DNA from 2 places in the Streptomyces sp. NPDC002536 genome. Region 2 is predicted to be linked to the other one. Evidence: riboswitches for the same ligand, from Rfam matches in the RefSeq annotation. Region 2 holds a riboswitch; the other holds the start of a gene.
What was found. A riboswitch is a leader RNA that binds a small molecule or an ion and turns the genes downstream of it on or off. The one in region 2 is predicted to bind thiamine pyrophosphate.

Region 1: it holds a riboswitch for thiamine pyrophosphate, as region 2 does, so the genes downstream of both, thiO (glycine oxidase ThiO) here and ACWD4B_RS16170 (thiamine ABC transporter substrate-binding protein) in region 2, are expected to answer to the same signal.

What each region holds. Positions count from the first base shown of each region.
Region 1 covers NZ_JBSFWU010000188.1:52-6,319, forward strand. Annotated here, with positions in the region: gene ACWD4B_RS34630 (hypothetical protein) at 80-871, opposite strand; gene metF (methylenetetrahydrofolate reductase [NAD(P)H]) at 911-1,828, opposite strand; gene thiE (thiamine phosphate synthase) at 1,934-2,587, opposite strand; gene ACWD4B_RS34645 (Rv2175c family DNA-binding protein) at 2,674-3,039, opposite strand; gene ACWD4B_RS34650 (NAD(P)/FAD-dependent oxidoreductase) at 3,189-4,430, opposite strand; TPP riboswitch at 4,572-4,684, shown strand; gene thiO (glycine oxidase ThiO) at 4,676-5,872, shown strand; gene thiS (sulfur carrier protein ThiS) at 5,869-6,105, shown strand; partial or broken gene ACWD4B_RS34665 (thiazole synthase) at 6,115-6,268, shown strand, end outside.
Region 2 covers NZ_JBSFWU010000037.1:27,381-38,537, forward strand. Annotated here, with positions in the region: gene ACWD4B_RS16140 (aspartate aminotransferase family protein) at 1-745, shown strand, start outside; gene ACWD4B_RS16145 (ATP-binding cassette domain-containing protein) at 963-1,700, shown strand; gene ACWD4B_RS16150 (hypothetical protein) at 1,682-2,890, shown strand; gene ACWD4B_RS16155 (hypothetical protein) at 3,020-3,931, shown strand; gene ACWD4B_RS16160 (ABC transporter ATP-binding protein) at 4,011-5,033, opposite strand; gene ACWD4B_RS16165 (ABC transporter permease) at 5,033-6,646, opposite strand; gene ACWD4B_RS16170 (thiamine ABC transporter substrate-binding protein) at 6,745-7,854, opposite strand; TPP riboswitch at 7,850-7,955, opposite strand; gene rlmN (23S rRNA (adenine(2503)-C(2))-methyltransferase RlmN) at 7,996-9,102, opposite strand; gene ACWD4B_RS16180 (phosphatidate cytidylyltransferase) at 9,182-10,261, opposite strand; gene frr (ribosome recycling factor) at 10,261-10,818, opposite strand; gene pyrH (UMP kinase) at 10,998-11,157, opposite strand, start outside.

The DNA of each region.
Region 1 (6,268 bases), on a different contig from region 2:
TGCCGCACGTCATCTGCGGGCGCGTCGTGGCTGATCGCGCAGTTCCCCGCGCCCCTGACGGGGCGCAAAGCCACCGGGATCAGTACCGGTACTGCTGACCGCCGTACCCCTGTTCCCCCGCCGGAGGCGTTTCCGTGTCGCGCTGCTGCGGCACCCACACGCCGCCCGGCGGGGTGTCTGTGTCGTAGTGCTGCGGGGCGTAGGCGTCCGCCACGTACTGCTGCTGCCCGTAGGGCGCCTGCTGTGTCTCGTACGACTCGTAAGTCCCGTATGTCTGCTGCCGGTTGCCGATGTACGGGTCGGAGTACGCGGCGTACTGCTGTTCCTGCCCGTGCTCGTGCCCATAGGCATACGGCTGTTGCTGTTGCTGCTGCCCGGCATCGCCGTACGCCGGGTACACCGCCGTCGCATCGGCATCGGGCGCCGTCTGCAGCGGCAGGTCGGGCATCAGCACCGCCGTGCCGGCGTCGTCCATGGCAGCCGCGGGGAACGCCTGGGTCTCCTCTGCGGCGAACGCAGCAGCGGGAGCGGGGGCGGCCGGAGCCGGTTCGGGGGCGGCTGAACGTTCCCCCTTGCCCCTGCGGCGCCCGCCCTTCTTCCCCTTCGCGGGGGCCGAACGCCGCCGGACCGCCCATCCCTTGTCGAAGCCGCGCCGGAACGAGAGCGTCACGTACGTCTGTCCCACGGCGAAGGCGAGGGCGCCGACGACGATGACCGCCACCGACGGGATGACCACGCCCGCGACCACGCCGAGGAATCCGGCGAAGGCGAGCAGCCGCCAGCGCAGCCGCGCCTTGTACTGCAGCAGCACTTCGCCGAGCAGCCACAGCGCGACGATGCCGAACGCGATGTAGAGGACCGTCCAGCCCATTAACGCCCCTCTCACCGGCCGCCGTTCACCGGTCGGCCGTCAGGACCGCTGGTGCAGTCCCAGGTTCTCGTAGATTTCCAACGTGGCCGTGGAGTGATTCAGGGTAATGAAATGCAGCCCGGGAATCTCCTCGGCCATCAACCGGGCACACAACTCCGTCGCGTACTCGATACCGATCGAGCGTACAGCGGCCGGATCGTCCTGCACCGCGAGGATCCGCTCCGCCAGGGCCGGGGGGAACGCGGCGTTGCTGAGCTGAGCAAATCGTTCGATCTGCCGCACATTTGTGACCGGCATGATCTCCGGGATGATCGGAGTGTCACAGCCCGCGGCCGCGACCCGGTCGCGGAGGCGCAGATAGTCCTCCGGATAGAAGAACATCTGGGTGATGGCGAAGTCGGCGCCCGCACGGCATTTGTCCACGAAGTACCGGACATCGGTTTCCCAGTCCGTGGAGCGGGGGTGCATCTCGGGGAACGCCGCGACGCCCACGCAGAAGTCGCCGGACTCCTTGATGAGCTGCACCAGGTCGGCCGCGTAGCGGATGCCGTCGGGGTGGCGCACCCACTCGCCCATGGGGTCGCCGGGCGGATCGCCGCGCAGCGCGAGCATGTTGCGGATGCCGACGTCGGCGTACTGGCCGATGACATTGCGCAGTTCGGCGACGGAGTGGTTGACGGCCGTCAGATGGGCGACCGGGGTGAGCGTGGTGTCGGTCGCGATCCGCTCGGTGGCCCGGACGGTGCCCTCACGGGAGGAGCCGCCGGCGCCGTAGGTCACGGAGACGAAGGTGGGGGCGACGGCTTCGATGCGCCGGATGGCGTTCCACAGCGTCCGCTCACCCTTCTCGCTCTTCGGTGCCGCGAACTCGAACGAGTACGACCGCTCACCGGAGGCGAGCAGTTCACGGACAGTCCGTGCGTGGTCCGTCCTGGTGGAAGCAGTGCCAAGGGCCATACCGGCAAGTTAACCAGCGGGGGCGCGGTCACCAAACCCCTATTTGCGATATGCCCGCTTCGCCCCGCGAAGCAGCGCCGAGTGTCCACACCGTGGACACCGGGGTCACACGTCGCGGTCCCGGATCCGCCGCGCGAGCTCCGCCGTCGCGGCTCCCGGGTCGTCGGCCTCGGTGATCGCCCGTACCACCACGACCCGCCGGGCTCCCGCGTCCAGCACCTCGTCCAGGTTGCCCGCGTCGATCCCGCCGATCGCGAACCAGGGACGGGCGGGCGCCAGCGAGGCCGCGTAGCGCACCAGGGAGAGGCCCGGGGCGTACCGGCCGGGCTTGGTGGGGGTCGGCCAGCAGGGGCCGGTGCAGAAGTAGTCCACGCCGGGCTCGGCGACGGCGGCGTCGACCTCCGCCTCCGCGTGGGTGGAACGGCCGACGAGCACGTCCTCGCCGAGGATCGCCCGCGCCGCGGGCACCGGCAGATCGCCCTGGCCCAGGTGCAGCACGTCGGAGCGGGAGGCGTGCGCGACGTCCGCGCGGTCGTTCACCGCGAGGAGCCGGCCGTGCCGGCGGGCGGCGTCGGCGAACACCGCGAGGTGCTCCAGCTCTTCGCCGGCCTCCATGCCCTTGTCGCGCAGCTGGACGATGTCCACCCCGGCCGCCAGCACGACGTCCAGGAACTCGGGCAGGTCGCCCTGGCGCCTGCGCGCGTCGGTGCACAGGTACAGCCGGGCGTCGGCGAGCCGCTCGCGCGCGGTGACGGGCATTCGGGTGTCTCCCCCGGGTCTTGCGCCGTACGGGCGCGGGCCGATGCGGCCCGCGCCCGTACGCCGGACGGTGTGTGTGAGGTCGGTCAGACGGCGAGCGCCTGGGCGCGGCGCTTCACCTCCGTGCCGCGATTCTCGCGCAGAGCCTGCGCCGGGGTGCCGGGCAGGGTGTCGTCCGGGGTGAAGAGCCACTCCAGCATTTCCTCGTCGCTGAAGCCGTCGTCCCGCAGCAGGGTCAGGGTCCCGGCGAGGCCCTTGACCACCTTGTCCTCGCCGATGAAGGCGGCGGGCACCATGAGCACTCGGTTCTCACCACGGCGCACGGCGATCAGCTGGCCCTCCTTGACCAGCTGCCGCACGCGCGTCACCTCGACGCCGAGCTGTTCGGCGATGTCGGGGAGGTTGAGCCACGCGGGGACGAGAGCATCAATCTTTTCGTCAATCTCGGTCACAGGGACAAGCCTGCCATCCGGGACCGACAGCCGGAAGCCGGGTTGACCCGACCCGGGTCCGCGTCGCCTCCCCGGGGCTTCGCCCCGGACCCCGGGACAGTGCGTCGGCTGCGGGCTGTCCGTGGCTGGTCGCGCAGTTCCCCGCGCCCCTACGGGGCCGCTGCAAGCACCGCCGTCTTCAGCGGCACCGACGCGTCGACGGCCTTCTCGCGGTCGAGGACGGCGCCCTGCTCGATGAGCCGCCGCCCCTGCGCCAGGTCGCGCGGGCGGCCCACGGCGAGCAGGGCGACCAGGACGCCCGAGCGCAGCCAGCACACCGTCCAGGCGGCCCCGTCGGGGTCGCCGCGCCAGACCATCTCGTCGGCGGCGGCGTGGTGCCCCGCGTACTGGACGAACCGGCCGAACTGCTCCGACCAGAAGTACGGCACCGGGTCGTAGACCGGCGCCTCGTCCGGGCCGTGGACGATGTTCTCCGCGACGGTCCGCGGCCCCTGGAGGGCGTTGTCCCAGTGGTGCACCAACAGCCGCTCCCCGTACCGGGCGGAGGGGAAGGAGGAGCAGTCGCCGACCGCGTAGACGTCGGGCAGCGAGGTGCGCAGCCGGTCGTCGGTGGCGACGGAGCCGTCCTTCGCGAGCGCGACGCCCGAGCCGGCCAGCCAGCCGGTCGCCGGGCGGGCGCCGATGCCGACGACCACCGCGTCGGCCGGCAGCCGGGTGCCGTCGGCGAGCACCACGGCGCCCGGCTCGACGGCGGCCACGCCGGTGCCGGTGAGCAGCCGGGCGCCGGCCTGGGCGTACCAGTCGGTCATGTGGGCGGCGACCTCGGCGGGCATCGCGCCCGCCAGCGGCCGGTCCGCGGCCTCCACCACGGTGACCCGGCAGCCCGCCTCGCGCGCCGCCGTGGCGAACTCCGCGCCGATCCAGCCGGCCCCGACGGCGACGACGTCGTGCTGCCCGGCCAGCACCGGGCGCAGCCGCTCCGCGTCGTCCAGGGTGCGCAGCACGTGCACGTCGGGCAGGCCGGCGCTGCCGGGGAGGGAGACGGGGTCGGCGCCGGTGGCGATCACCAGGACGTCGTAGGGCAGCGGCCCCTCGGTGGTCTCCAGCAGGTGCTCGTCCGCCCGCAGCCCGGTGGCCTCGACGCCGAGGCGCAGGTCGATGGCCAGGGAGCCGAAGTCCACCGCGAAGGCCGACCCTTCGGCCTTGCCGAGCAGGACGGCCTTGGACAGCGGCGGCCGGTCGTAGGGCTCGTGGGGCTCGGCGCCCAGCAGCCGGATCGTCCCGTCCCAGCCCTGCTCGCGCAGGGCGACGGCGGTCTGCACCCCGGCCATGCCGGCACCGACGATGACGACGGTGCGCCCGCCGCTTGCGGTCTTCGTCTGCTCGCTCACCCGATCACTGTAGGGCGGCGGACGGCGTCAGCCGGAGCATCCGGTGACGAGACCTCTGACACAGCGTCACGGCAGGTGCCGCCCGCGAGCCCCCTGCCACCCTTCCGACCGGTCGGCGGCGCGTACTAGGGTGACTCATTGCAAAGCACTCGCGGGAGCCCGGACGGACCGGGCTGAGAGGGAGGCTGGACGGCCTCCGACCGTACGAACCTGATCCGGGTCATGCCGGCGAAGGGAGGGGCTGGATGCCCATGCATGTGTCCTCCACCGCGCCCCCGAGGGCGACGGCCACGTACGACGTCCTCGTCATAGGCGGCGGTCTCATCGGTCTGGTCACCGCCTGGCGGGCCGCCCAGCGCGGGCTGCGCACGGCCGTCGCCGACCCCGCGCCCGGCGGCGCGGGCGCGACCCTCGTCGCGGCCGGGATGCTGGCCGCGGTGACCGAGCTGCACTACGGCGAGCAGGCGCTGCTCGCCCTCAACCTGGCCTCCGCACGCCGCTATCCGGCCTTCACGGCGGAGCTGGAGGAGGCCAGCGGCCGGGACACCGGCTACCGCGCCTGCGGCACGCTCGCGGTCGCGCTCGACGCCGACGACCGGGCGCACCTGCGCGAACTGCACGCCCTGCAGCAGCGGTCCGGACTGGACTCGCAGTGGCTGACGGGGCGCGAGTGCCGCCGTCTGGAGCCCATGCTGGCGCCGGGGGTGCAGGGCGGGCTGCGGGTGGACGGCGACCACCAGACCGATCCGCGGCGGCTGGCCGGGGCGCTGCTGACGGCCTGTGAGCGCGCCGGGGTGGTCTTCCACCGCGCCGAGGCCGTCCGCGCGCTGCTCGCCGGGGACCGGGCGGCCGGGGCCGAACTCGCCGACGGCACCCGGATCTCCGCCGGGCAGACCGTGCTGGCCGCGGGCAGCGGCAGCGGGCGGCTCGCGGGCCTCCCGGAGGAGGCCCTGCCGCCGGTGCGGCCCGTCAAGGGCCAGATCCTGCGGCTGCGGGTGCCGGACGCCTGTGCGCCCTTCCTCTCCCGCACGGTGCGGGCCGTCGTGCGCGGCGGGCACGTGTACCTGGTGCCGCGCGAGAACGGCGAACTGGTCCTCGGCGCGACGTCGGAGGAGCTCGGCTGGGACACCACCGTCACCGCGGGCGGCGTCTACGAACTGCTGCGCGACGCCCACGAACTCGTACCGGGCATCACGGAGCTGCCGCTCGTGGAGACCCGCGCCGGCCTGCGCCCCGGCTCCCCCGACAACGCCCCGCTGCTCGGCCCCACCGTGCTGCCGGGCCTGCTCGCGGCCACCGGCCACCACCGCAACGGCGTGCTGCTCACGCCGCTCACCGGCGACGTGATGGCCGAGGTGCTGACCGCCGGACGGCTGCCCGACGAGGCCGTCCCCTTCTCCCCCCGGCGCTTCGCCCCCGCACTCCAGGAGCAGTCCGCATGACCACCACCGGCGGGAACACCCGCGCCGCCACCGTCCGGGTCAGCGTCAACGGCGAGCACCGCGAACTGCCCGCGGGCACCGCGCTGGACGGGCTGGTGGCCACCCTGACCACCGCCCCCGGCGGGGTCGCCGCCGCCGTCAACGAGGCCGTCGTCCCGCGCGGCCAGTGGCCGGCCACCCCGCTCGCCGACGGCGACCGGGTCGAGGTCCTCACCGCAGTGCAGGGAGGCTGATCAGCACCGATGGCAGACGATCTGCTCACCATCGCCGACATCCCCTTCACCTCCCGCCTGATCATGGGCACGGGAGGTGCGCCCAGCCTGGACGTGCTCGAACGCGCCCTGCTCGCCTCCGGCACCGAGCTGACCACGGTCGCCATGCGGCGGCTGGACGCGA
Region 2 (11,157 bases):
GATCCTCTTCGAGGGCCCCGACACCGTCGCCGCTGTCTTCCTGGAGCCCGTGCAGAACGCGGGCGGCTGCTTCCCGCCGCCGCCCGGCTACTTCCAGCGGGTGCGCGAGATCTGCGACACCTACGACGTGCTGCTCGTCTCCGACGAGGTCATCTGCGCCTTCGGCCGCCTCGGCACGATGTTCGCGTGCGACAAGTTCGGCTACGTGCCGGACATCATCACCTGCGCCAAGGGCATGACCTCCGGCTACTCCCCCATCGGTGCCGCCGTCGTCTCCGACCGCATCGCCGAGCCGTTCTTCAAGGGCAGCAACACCTTCCTGCACGGCTACACCTTCGGCGGCCACCCGGTCTCCGCGGCGGTCGCGCTCGCCAACCTCGACATCTTCGAGCGCGAGGGCCTCAACCAGCACGTCCTCGACAACGAGGCCGCGTTCCACGGCACCCTGTCCAAGCTGCACGACCTGCCGATCGTCGGCGACGTGCGCGGCAACGGCTTCTTCTACGGCATCGAGCTGGTGAAGGACAAGGCCACCAAGGAGTCGTTCACGCCGGAGGAGTGCGAGCGGCTGCTGTACGGCTTCGTCTCCAAGAAGCTCTTCGAGAACGGGCTGTACTGCCGTGCCGACGACCGCGGCGACCCGGTCGTCCAGCTCGCGCCGCCGCTGATCTCGGACCGGTCGACGTTCGACGAGATCGAGCAGATCGTCCGTGGCGTCCTGACGGAGGCGTGGAGCAGGATCTGACCGGCGTCCGGCGCATGGCCGCCGCAGCACACGGGTAGTCCTCGGGGCGGTTGAGACCGATGGGATGAGTCCGATGGGAGGAAAGTCGGGCTCTCCCGCGCCGAGCCTGGACCGAGGCTAGGATCCCGGTTCCGTACGGTGCCAGTGACCCAATGGCCTCCGGTTCGTTCACCCGCACAGGGGAACGGACCCTTCAGCGACCCGAGGTGTGCTTCACATGGTGGCCCCGCCGGACAACGACGTGCTCTGGGCACGTGGCCTGCACTACTCCTACAGCGGTTCCCCCGCCCTCACGGGCGTCTCGATCGGTGTCCGCGAAGGCGAGGTCCTGGCCGTCACGGGGCCCCGCGGCGCCGGGAAGACCACGCTTCTGAAGTGCCTGTCGGGCCAGCTGCTGCCCGACCCCGGCGAGGTGTGGTTCAACAGCGCGCCGGTGCACACGCTCTCCCGCGCCGCCCGTGAGCGGCTGCGCCGCGAGCGCTTCGGCTGGATCGACTCCACCCCGCACCTGGTCCCGGAGCTGTCGGGCTGGGAGAACGCCGCGCTCCCGCTGCTGGTGCGGGGCACGGCCCACCGGGCGGCCAAACAGACGGCCCTGGAGTGGCTGGAGCGGCTCGACGTCGGGGACTGTGCGCGCAGAAAGCCCGGTGCGCTGACGCAGGCGCAGCGCCAGCGGATCGCCATCGCCCGCGCGCTGGCCGCCGAGCCGACCGTGGTCTTCGCCGACGAGCCGACCGCCCCCCTGCACAGCGCCGACCGCGCCCAGGTGCTGCGCACCCTGACCACGGCCGCCCGCTCGCACCACATCACGGTCGTCCTGGCCACGCTGGACGACGAGAGCGGCGCCCTGGCCGACCGCTCGGTCACGCTGGTCGACGGCCGCCGCGGCGGCGGCATCCCGGTGCCGGACGCGACCGAGGGGGAGGGCAGAGCGGCGTGCTCAGTCTCCGCCTAGCGCGCGGGGCGCACCCGCTCGTCCTGCTGCGCCGGCTGCTGGTCGCGCTGGCCGCGTCGGGGGTCGGTTTCCTGCTGCTGTGCACGCTGGGGTTCGCGGTGGCGCACCCCGGGCAGCCGGAGGAGTCGCTGGTGCGGCTGCTGTGGTGCGTGGTCCCGCTGGCCGCCGCGGTGCAGTTCGCGGTCGCCGTGGCCCGTTCGGACCCGGCGACCCGTCCGCGCGACGGGCTGGACGCGGCCGGGTTCGGCCCGGTGCAGCTGTCGCTGCTCGCGGCGGCCTCGACCGCCGTGGCCTGCCTGGCCGGCAGCGGCGCCGCCCTCCTGGTCTACCTGGAGCTCCGCGGCGACCTGGGCGGCACCCCGCTCAGCGGTGCGGCGGCGCACCTGCTGGATGCGGACGCCGGGCTCCCGTGGGGCGCGGCCCTCACCCTGCTGGGGCTGCTGCCCGCGCTCGCAGCGGGCGCGTGCGCCGTGCTGCTGCGCCCGCGCAAGGAGCGTACGGGCCGGGCTGCCGAGCCCGTCGAGCCGGGCGCCGCGGAGGCCGCGCGTCACGAACCCCGGCCGTCCTACGCGGGGTTGCCCTGGGGCGTCGCGGTCATCGCGACGGGCCTCGCCCTGGAGGCGTACGTGGGCCACGCCCCGGCGCCCGAGCCGGGCGCCCTGCTGGCGCTGCCGGGCCGGGAGGGCGCCGCCTCCCCCGGCCTGCTCGGCGGCTGGCTGCTGGCCTGCGCCGGCCTGGTGCTGGCCGGGCCGGGCCTGACCCACTGGTGCGGAGCCCTGCTGGCCACCGGGCGGCCGGGGGCCGTGCGGCTGCTGGCCGGGCGGATACTGCAGGACGCGGCGACCCGGATCGGCAGGCCCCTCGGGGTGCTGTGCGCGGTCGCCTCCGGCGCCCTGGCCGCGGTCGAGCTGTACGGCGCGGCCTGGGAGCACTCGGGTCCCCGCCCGTTCGGTCCGCTCACCGGCCTGGGGGCCGCCGTGGTGATGGCCTGCGTCACGGCCACCGCGATCACCGCGGCCCTGGAGGCCCGGCAGACCCGCGGCGAGACCACAACGGCCCTGCTGCGCCTGGGGATCCCGCTGACCCTGCTGCGCGGTGCGGCCGCCGTGCGGACCTGCGCGATGCTGGCCGTACTGACGCCGCTCACGTGGGCCGTCGCGGAGCTGGCAGCGCTCCCGCTCACCAGGTGACGCCGGGCGGAAAGCCCTGCTGGTCACGACTTTTGACCAGTTCTTGACTCCAAGCAACTCCGGCCCCGAAAACCACGTCTGCTACAGGCACGACGGTTTACTGACGTTTTCGGGTGAACGGAGCAAGTGGTGATCATCGGCCTTGTGACGGCTGTCGCGGCCTCGGTCTGTTACGGCACAGGCTCGGTCCTGCAAGCCGTGGGCTCGCGGAAATCGGCCCGCAGGGAGGCCGCCGCGGCCTCCGGCACCGGGACCACCCAGCACGGCGGACCGAGCCTCTCCTCGACCGCGAAGGCCGCGGTGACGTGGGAGTTCATGGTCGGCACGGTGCTGGACTTCGTGGGCTTCGGGCTCGGCGCGCTGGCCGCGCGGATGCTGCCGCTGTTCCTCTCCCAGACGGTCATCAGCGCCAACCTCATCGTCACCGCCCTGCTGAGCATCAAGCTCCTGGGCATCCGGCTCACCAGGCCGGAGTGGATATCCATCGGCGTCGTCTGCTCGGCCCTGGTGCTGCTGGCCACGGCAGCGGGTCACGAGGGCAGCGGCGACGCCGCGATGTCCACGCACTGGTGGCTGCTGGTCATCTCGGTCGTACTGATGGGCGGCGGCACCGTCGCGGTGCGCCTGATGGGCTCACGCGCCGCGATCCTCGCCGGTCTGCTGTCCGGCCTCGGCTTCGGCGCGATCGGCGTGGGTGTCCGCATCCTGAACGGCATCGACCCCTTCGACCTGCCGACCCTGATCGCCGACCCGGCCCTCTACGCGATCCTCATCTCGGGCACCGTCGGCATGTACCTGCACACGGTCGCCCTGCAGATCGGCTCGGTGAACGGCGCCACCGCGGCACTGGTCGTGGGCGAGACGGTACTGCCCGGCATCATCGGCGTCATGTGGCTCGGGGACGCGTCCCGCGACGGCTTCGCATGGATGGCCGTCCTGGGCTTCCTGCTGGCGGTGGCAGGCGCGGTGGCAGTGGCCTGGTTCGGCGAACCGGACGCCCACTCGGCTGCGCCGGAGCCGGAGTTGACCCCTGTGGGCTGAGCCCACGCGCGGGTTGTGCCCACCGGGCAGAACCGTGACCGGGGTCCGGGGCGAAGCCTCGGTTACGGGAAGGGGCGGGTCAGGGGAGAACAACCACCTCGTCCGCGGCGAACGAGACCCCCACCCGCACCCCGGCCTCCGGCGCCTCGCCGAGCCGGCACGCCGCCTCCAACTCCGGCCCCGCAGCCGCCCGCAGCCGCACCGCCACATGGTCCCCGCGGAACGTCCGCGAAACCACCTCGCACGACAGCCCCTCCGCCACCGGCGAGAACCGAACCCCCGCCGGCCGCACCAGCACCCGGCACACACCGCCCGGAGTCCCCGCCGGGACCGGCACCCGGCCCCACACCGTCTCGGCCCGCTCGCCGCTCACCGTCGCCTCGACGATGTTGTCGAAACCGAGGAAGCGCGCCACGAACTCCGACGCCGGGCGCTGCCACACCTCCAGCGGGGTCCCCGACTGCGCGATGCGGCCGTCGCGCATCACCACCACCCGGTCGGCCAGGGCAAACGCCTCGCCCTGGTCGTGCGTGACGGCCAGCACGGTCGTCCCCAACCGGCCGAACAGCTCGCGCAGTTCCGCCACCAGCCGCTCGCGCAGGCCCCGGTCGAGCTGGCCGAGCGGCTCGTCCAGCATCAGCAGCCGCGGTTCCGGGGCGAGGGCCCGCGCCAGGGCGACGCGCTGCTGCTCGCCGCCGGACAGTGCCGCGATCGCACGCCGCTGCGCACCCGGCAGCCCCACGAGGTCGAGCAGCCCGGCGACCCTGCGCTCCGTCTCCGCCCGCCCGGCCTTGCGCATGCGCAGTCCGAAGCCGACGTTGCCCGCGACGTCCCGCTGCGGGAAGAGCTGGTGGTCCTGGAACATCAGGCCCACGCCGCGCCTGTGCACGGGCACGCCGCCCTGGTCCTCGCCCGCGAGGAACACCCGTCCGGCGTCGGGGCGTTGCAGCCCGGCGACGACCCGCAGCAGCGTGGACTTGCCGCTGCCGCTCGGCCCGAGCACGCAGACGGTCTCGTGCTCGGCGACGTCGAGGTCGACGGCGTCCAGCACCGCACGCTCGCCGAAGCGGACGGTCACGCCGTCGAGTCGCAGCATGGACATCAGAACTCTCCCGTGCGGTCGGTGCGAAGGCGTTCCAGCACCAGCAGCGCCGCGGCGCACACCAGCATCAGGATCGTGCTGAGGGCCATCGCCTGCCCGTAGTTGAACTCACCGGGGCGGCCGAGCAGCCGGGCCACGGCCACCGGAAGGGTCGGGCTGTCGGGGCGGGCGATGAAGACGGTCGCCCCGAACTCGCCCAGTGAGACGGCGAAGGCGAAGCCCGCCGCGACCGCCAGCGCCCGCCCCACGAGGGGCAGATCGACCTCGCGCCACGCCCGCAGCGGTGAGGCGCCCAGCACGGCGGCGGCCTCGCGCAGCCGGTGGTCGACCGCGCGCAGGACCGGCAGCATGGTCCGCACGACGAAGGGCACGCCCACCAGTGCCTGGGCCAGCGGCACCAGGATCCAGGAGGTCCGCAGGTCCAGCGGGGGTTCGTCGAGGCTGATGAGGAAACCGAATCCGACGGTGACGGCCGAGGTGCCCAGCGGCAGCATCAGCAGGGCGTCGAAGCCGCGGACGAGCCTGCCCTCCCGCCGGGTGAGCGCCGCGGCGGCGAGCCCGCCCACGACGACGGCGATGGCGGTGGCGGCCAGTCCGTAGGCCATGGAGTTGCCGATGGCCTCCAGCGGGGCGACGACGAAGGTGCCACCGTTGTCGCCCGCCGAGGCGAGGGCGCGGTAGAAGGCGATCCCGTAGCCGTCGGGCCCGTCGAAGGAGCGCAGGACGAGGACGGCGAGCGGTACGAGCACCAGGAGGACGACCGTGGCGAGGACGGCGGCCAGCAGGGCCCACTGGCCCGCCCCCTGCGGGCGGCGCGCGGTCCGTGCCGCGCTCACCAGCCTCAGGGTGGCCTCGCGCCGGCGCACGGTCCGGGCGTGCACCGCGAGCAGCAGGGCCACGGCCAGGAACTGCAGCAGGGTGAGCACCGCGGCCGTGGGCAGGTCCAGCAGCTGTGCGGTCTGCTGGTAGATCTCCACTTCGAGCGTGGCGTAGCGCGGTCCGCCGAGGATCTGGACGACGCCGAAGGAGGTGAAGGTGAACAGGAAGACCATCAGCGCCGCCGCCGCGACGGCGGGTGCGAGTGCGGGCAGCGTCACGCGCCGCCAGGCGGCCAGGCGGCCTGCGCCGAGTACGCGGGCGGCCTCCTCCTGGCGGGGGTCGAGCTGGGCCCACAGGCCGCCGACGGTCCGTACGACCACGGCGTAGTTGAAGAAGACGTGTGCGATCAGGATCGCCCAGACCGTGGTGTCCAGGCGGATGCCCCACCACTCATCCAGCAGTCCGCCGTGGCCCAGCAGCGCCAGGAAGGCCGAGCCGACGACGACGGTCGGCAGCACGAACGGAACGGTGACCACGGCCCGCAGCACCTGCTTGCCGGGGAAGTCGAAGCGGGCGAAGACGTACGCGCCGGGGAGCGCGAGCGCGAGGGTGAGGGCCGTGGAGGCGGCGGCCTGCCACGTGGTGAACCACAGGACGTGGACGGTCTCCGAGTCGGTGAGCACCTCGCCGATCCGGCCGAACTGCCACTGCCCGTCGCTCTTCAGTCCCCGGGAGACGATCGAGGCGACGGGGAAGGCGAAGAAGACCCCGAAGAAAGCGAGCGGCAGGGCCATCAGACCGAGCCGCACAACCGTCTGCCGGAAGGTCGCACGGGACGCCTTGTCGGCGTCCCGTGCGGTCACTTCGGGACGGTCCGTTGCTTCAGGACGATCTACTTCAGGACGAGCGAGGACCATGCCTTGACCCACTGGTCACGGTTCTTGGCGATCTTCTGCGGGTCGACGGTGGCCGAACTGTCGATCTGTGCACCGTACTTGGTGAACACCTCGGGCAGCTTGGCGTCCTGGTTCGCCGGCTTGACGAACATCTGGAGCGGCATGTCCTCCTGGAACGTCTTGCTCAGCAGGAAGTCGATCAGGGCCTTGCCGCCTTCGGTGTTCTTGGCGCCCTTGAGCAGTCCGGCGAACTCGGTCTGCCGGAAGCACGTGCCGGTCGCGACGCCGCTCGGGGCGTCCTTGGGGTCCGGCTGCGGCTTCATGTCGAGCACCTCGGCCGGCGGGCTGGAGGCGTAGGAGACGACGAGCGGCTTGTCGCCCTTGGCCTTCTTGCCGGCGGCGGAGCCGGAGAAGCGGCTGTTGTAGGCCTGCTCCCAGCCGTCGACGACCTCGACGTTGTTGTCCTTCAGCTTCTTCCAGTAGTCCTGCCAGCCGTCGTCACCGAACTTGGCGATGGTGGTGAGCTGGAAGGCGAGGCCCGGGGAGGAGGTTGCGGAGTTCTCCGTGACGAGGAGGTTCTTGTACTCCGGCTTGACCAGGTCGTCGAGGGTCTGCGGCGGGGCCAGCTTGTGGTCGGCGAAGTAGGCGCGGTCGTAGTTGACGCAGATGTCGCCGGTGTCGATGGGCGTGACGCGGTGCTGCCCGGCGTCGAGCTGGAGGTCGGCGGGGACCCGGTCCAGGCCCTTGGCCTGGTACGAGGTGAACAGCCCGTTGTCGAGCGCGCGCGAGAGCAGCGTGTTGTCCACGCCGAAGAAGACATCGCCCTGCGGGTGGCTCTTGGAGAGGATGGCCTGGTTGACGGCCTGGCCGGCGTCACCGCTCTTGATCACCTTGACGGTGTAGCCGGTCTGCTGCGTGAACTCCTTGAGCACGGAGTCCGAGGCCGCGAAGGAGTCGTGCGAGACGAGCGTGACGGTCTTGTCGCCCTTGCCGCCCGACGACTCGGAGCTCTTCGAGCTGCCGGAGCCGCCGCACGCGGCGAGTGCGGGCAGGCCGAGCACGCCGACGAGGGCGGCCCCGAGGGCACGCCGGAGAGTGGTGTTCATGGTCGAGCTGACTCCCTACGCCGGTACTAACCGGATCAGGTCCGAGGGTCTGCGGGCCGTGCCGCACTCTCAGCGCTGTGTGCGCTCCCCTGTCGGATGTTCATTTGTACGAATGATGCAGACGGACAGTATCAGCCGGGCTCAGCGCTCGGTGGCGGCGAGCTGGCCGCAGGCCCCGTCGATCTCCTGGCCGCGGGTGTCCCGGACGGTCACGGGCACGCCGTGCGCGGCGATCGCCGCGACGAAGGCCCGCTCGTCCTCGGGGCGGGAGGCCGTCCACTTCGACCCCGGGGTGGGGTTGAGGGGGATCAGGTTGACGTGCACCCGCTTGCCCTTGAGCAGCCGGCCCAGGAGGTCGCCGCGCCAGGCCTGGTCGTTGATGTCCCGGATCAGGGCGTACTCGATGGAGATCCGGCGGCCGGACCGCTCCGCGTACTCCCAGGCGGCGTCCAGGACCTCGCGGACCTTCCAGCGGGTGTTGACCGGCACGAGGGTGTCGCGCAGCTCGTCGTCGGGCGCGTGCAGCGAGACCGCGAGGCGGCACTTGAAGCCCTCGTCCGCGAACCGGTGCATCGCGGGGACCAGGCCGACCGTGGAGACCGTGATGCCACGCTGGGAGAGCCCGAGGCCGTCCGGCTCGGGGTCGGTGAGCCGGCGGATGGCGCCGACCACGCGGTTGTAGTTGGCGAGCGGCTCGCCCATGCCCATGAAGACGATGTTGGACAGCCGCGCCGGGCCTCCGGGCACCTCGCCGTCGCGCAGCGCGCGCATGCCGTCCACGATCTGGTGCACGATCTCGGCGGTCGACAGGTTGCGCTCGAGACCGGCCTGGCCGGTGGCGCAGAACGGGCAGTTCATGCCGCAGCCCGCCTGGGAGCTGATGCACATGGTGACGCGGTCGGGGTAGCGCATCAGCACCGACTCGACGAGCTTGCCGTCGTGGAGCCGCCAGAGGGTCTTGCGGGTGGTGTCGTTGTCGCACGAGATGTGCCGCACCACGCTCATCAGCTGCGGCAGCAGCTCGCTCGCGAGCTTCTCGCGCGCGGCGGCGGGGATGTCGGTCCATGCCTCCGGGTCGTGCGCGTACCGGGCGAAGTAGTGCTGTGACAGCTGCTTCGCACGGAACGGCTTCTCGCCGATCGCGGCGACGGCCTCGCGGCGTTCGGCGGGGCTGAGGTCGGCAAGGTGCCGCGGGGGCTTCTTGGCTCCGCGGGGGGCGACGAAAGTGAGTTCTCCGGGCTTAGGCATGGTTCTTCCAGTGTCGCAGACGTACGGAACGGGGCCCGCCGTCCGGTGGACAGCAGGCCCCGTTTGGTAAAAGTGCAGCTCAGGAGCCGACGAAGACCACCATCAGCAGCCAGACCACCGGCGCGGTCGGCAGCAGGGAGTCCAGCCGGTCCATGATCCCGCCGTGCCCCGGCAGCAGGGCGCCCATGTCCTTGATGCCCAGGTCCCGCTTGATCATGGACTCACCCAGGTCGCCCAGGGTGGCGCTGACCGCGACCGCGAGGCCCAGCAGCAGGCCCTGCCACCAGACGCCGTCGTCGATCAGGAACTGCATGCACAGCGCGCCCGCCACCATCGCGAACGCCACCGCACCGGCCAGGCCCTCGCGGGTCTTGCCGGGGCTGATGCGCGGTGCCAGCTTGTGCTTGCCGAACCGCCAGCCCACCGCGTAGGCACCGGTGTCGCTGACCACCGTCAGGATCAGGAAGGTCAGCACCCGCCAGGCGCCGTCCCCCGCGGCCAGCATCAGCGCCACGAAGGTCGCCAGGAACGGCACGTAGAAGGCCGCGAAGAGGCCGGCGGTGACGTCCTTGAGGTAGTCGTCCGGCGGCTCCGTCATCCGCCAGACGAGCACCGCGAGCGCCGTGAAGGCCATGGCCACCCACGCGCCCTCGGCCCCGTTGACGTAGCCCGCGACCGTCATCGCCGCGCCGCCGATCGCCAGCGGCACCAGGGGGGCCTTGATGCCCTTCCGCTCCGCGAGCCGGGAGGTCAGCTCCCACAGTCCGACCACCACGGCGAGCACGATCACGCCGAGGAAGACGGGCTTGTAGACGAACAGGGAGGCGAGGATGACCGCGCCGAGGCCGATCCCGACCCCTATCGCGGCCCGCAGGTCCCGGCCCGCGCTCTTCTTCCCCGCCTGCGCCGCCTGGGGGGCGGCGGGCTCCTGAGGCCGGATGTCGGGCTCCTGTTCATCGCGGAACAGGGGGCCGCCGACATGAGCGGCACCCTGCTCACGGTCGTCCTGGTCTCCGCCTGCGTCGGGCACGATGGGCATGGGGCGAGTCTGCGCCGCCGCGCCCGCCTCGTGCAGAGGACCCGCCGGGCCGGAGGGACCCCCGTCGGGGGACCACCGGTGTCCCATGTGCGGCGGAGCTCCCCAGGATGCGTCGTTCATCAGACCTCGAGGAGCTCGGATTCCTTGTGCTTGAGCAGCTCGTCCACCTGCGCGACGTACTTCGCGGTGGTGTCGTCGAGCTCCTTCTCGGCGCGGCGCACGTCGTCCTCGCCGGACTCCTTGTCCTTGACGAGCTTGTCCAGGGCGTCCTTGGCCTTGCGGCGCACGGAGCGGATCGAGACCTTCGCGTCCTCGCCCTTGCCCCGGGCCACCTTGATGTAGTCGCGGCGGCGCTCCTCGGTGAGCTCGGGGAACGTCACACGGATGATGTTGCCGTCGTTGCTCGGGTTGACGCCCAGGTCCGAGTCGCGGATCGCCTGCTCGATGTTGCGCAGCGCGGTCTTGTCGAACGGCGTGACGACGGCCATGCGCGGCTCGGGCACCGAGAACGACGCCAGCTGGTTGATCGGCGTCAGTGCACCGTAGTAGTCGGCCACGATCTTGTTGAACATCGCGGGGTGCGCACGCCCGGTGCGGATCGCCGCGAAGTCCTCCTTGGCGACCACAACGGCCTTCTCCATCTTCTCCTCGGCCTCGAGGAGGATCTCTTCGATCACCACTTGCTCCTGGTGTTATCAGTAAGCAGAGCCTCGCCCCTGCGCGCGTCTTCTCCTGCACGGTGTCCGACCGGCAGGCAGTTGTCCATCCCCGTGCCGAGGGTCTTCCCGCGGCACGGAGTTGCCGCCCCGGACCCGCCGAGGCCGTCGGCGGGCGGTACGGGCGGCCGTGCGGGCTCTCAGTCCCGCGAGCCCTGGTCGCTCACGAGCGTGCCGATCTTCTCACCCTTGACCGCACGGGCGATGTTGCCCTCGGCGAGCAGCTCGAAGACGAGGATCGGCAGCTTGTTGTCCATGCACAGGCTGATGGCCGTGGCGTCGGCGACCTTGAGGCCGCGG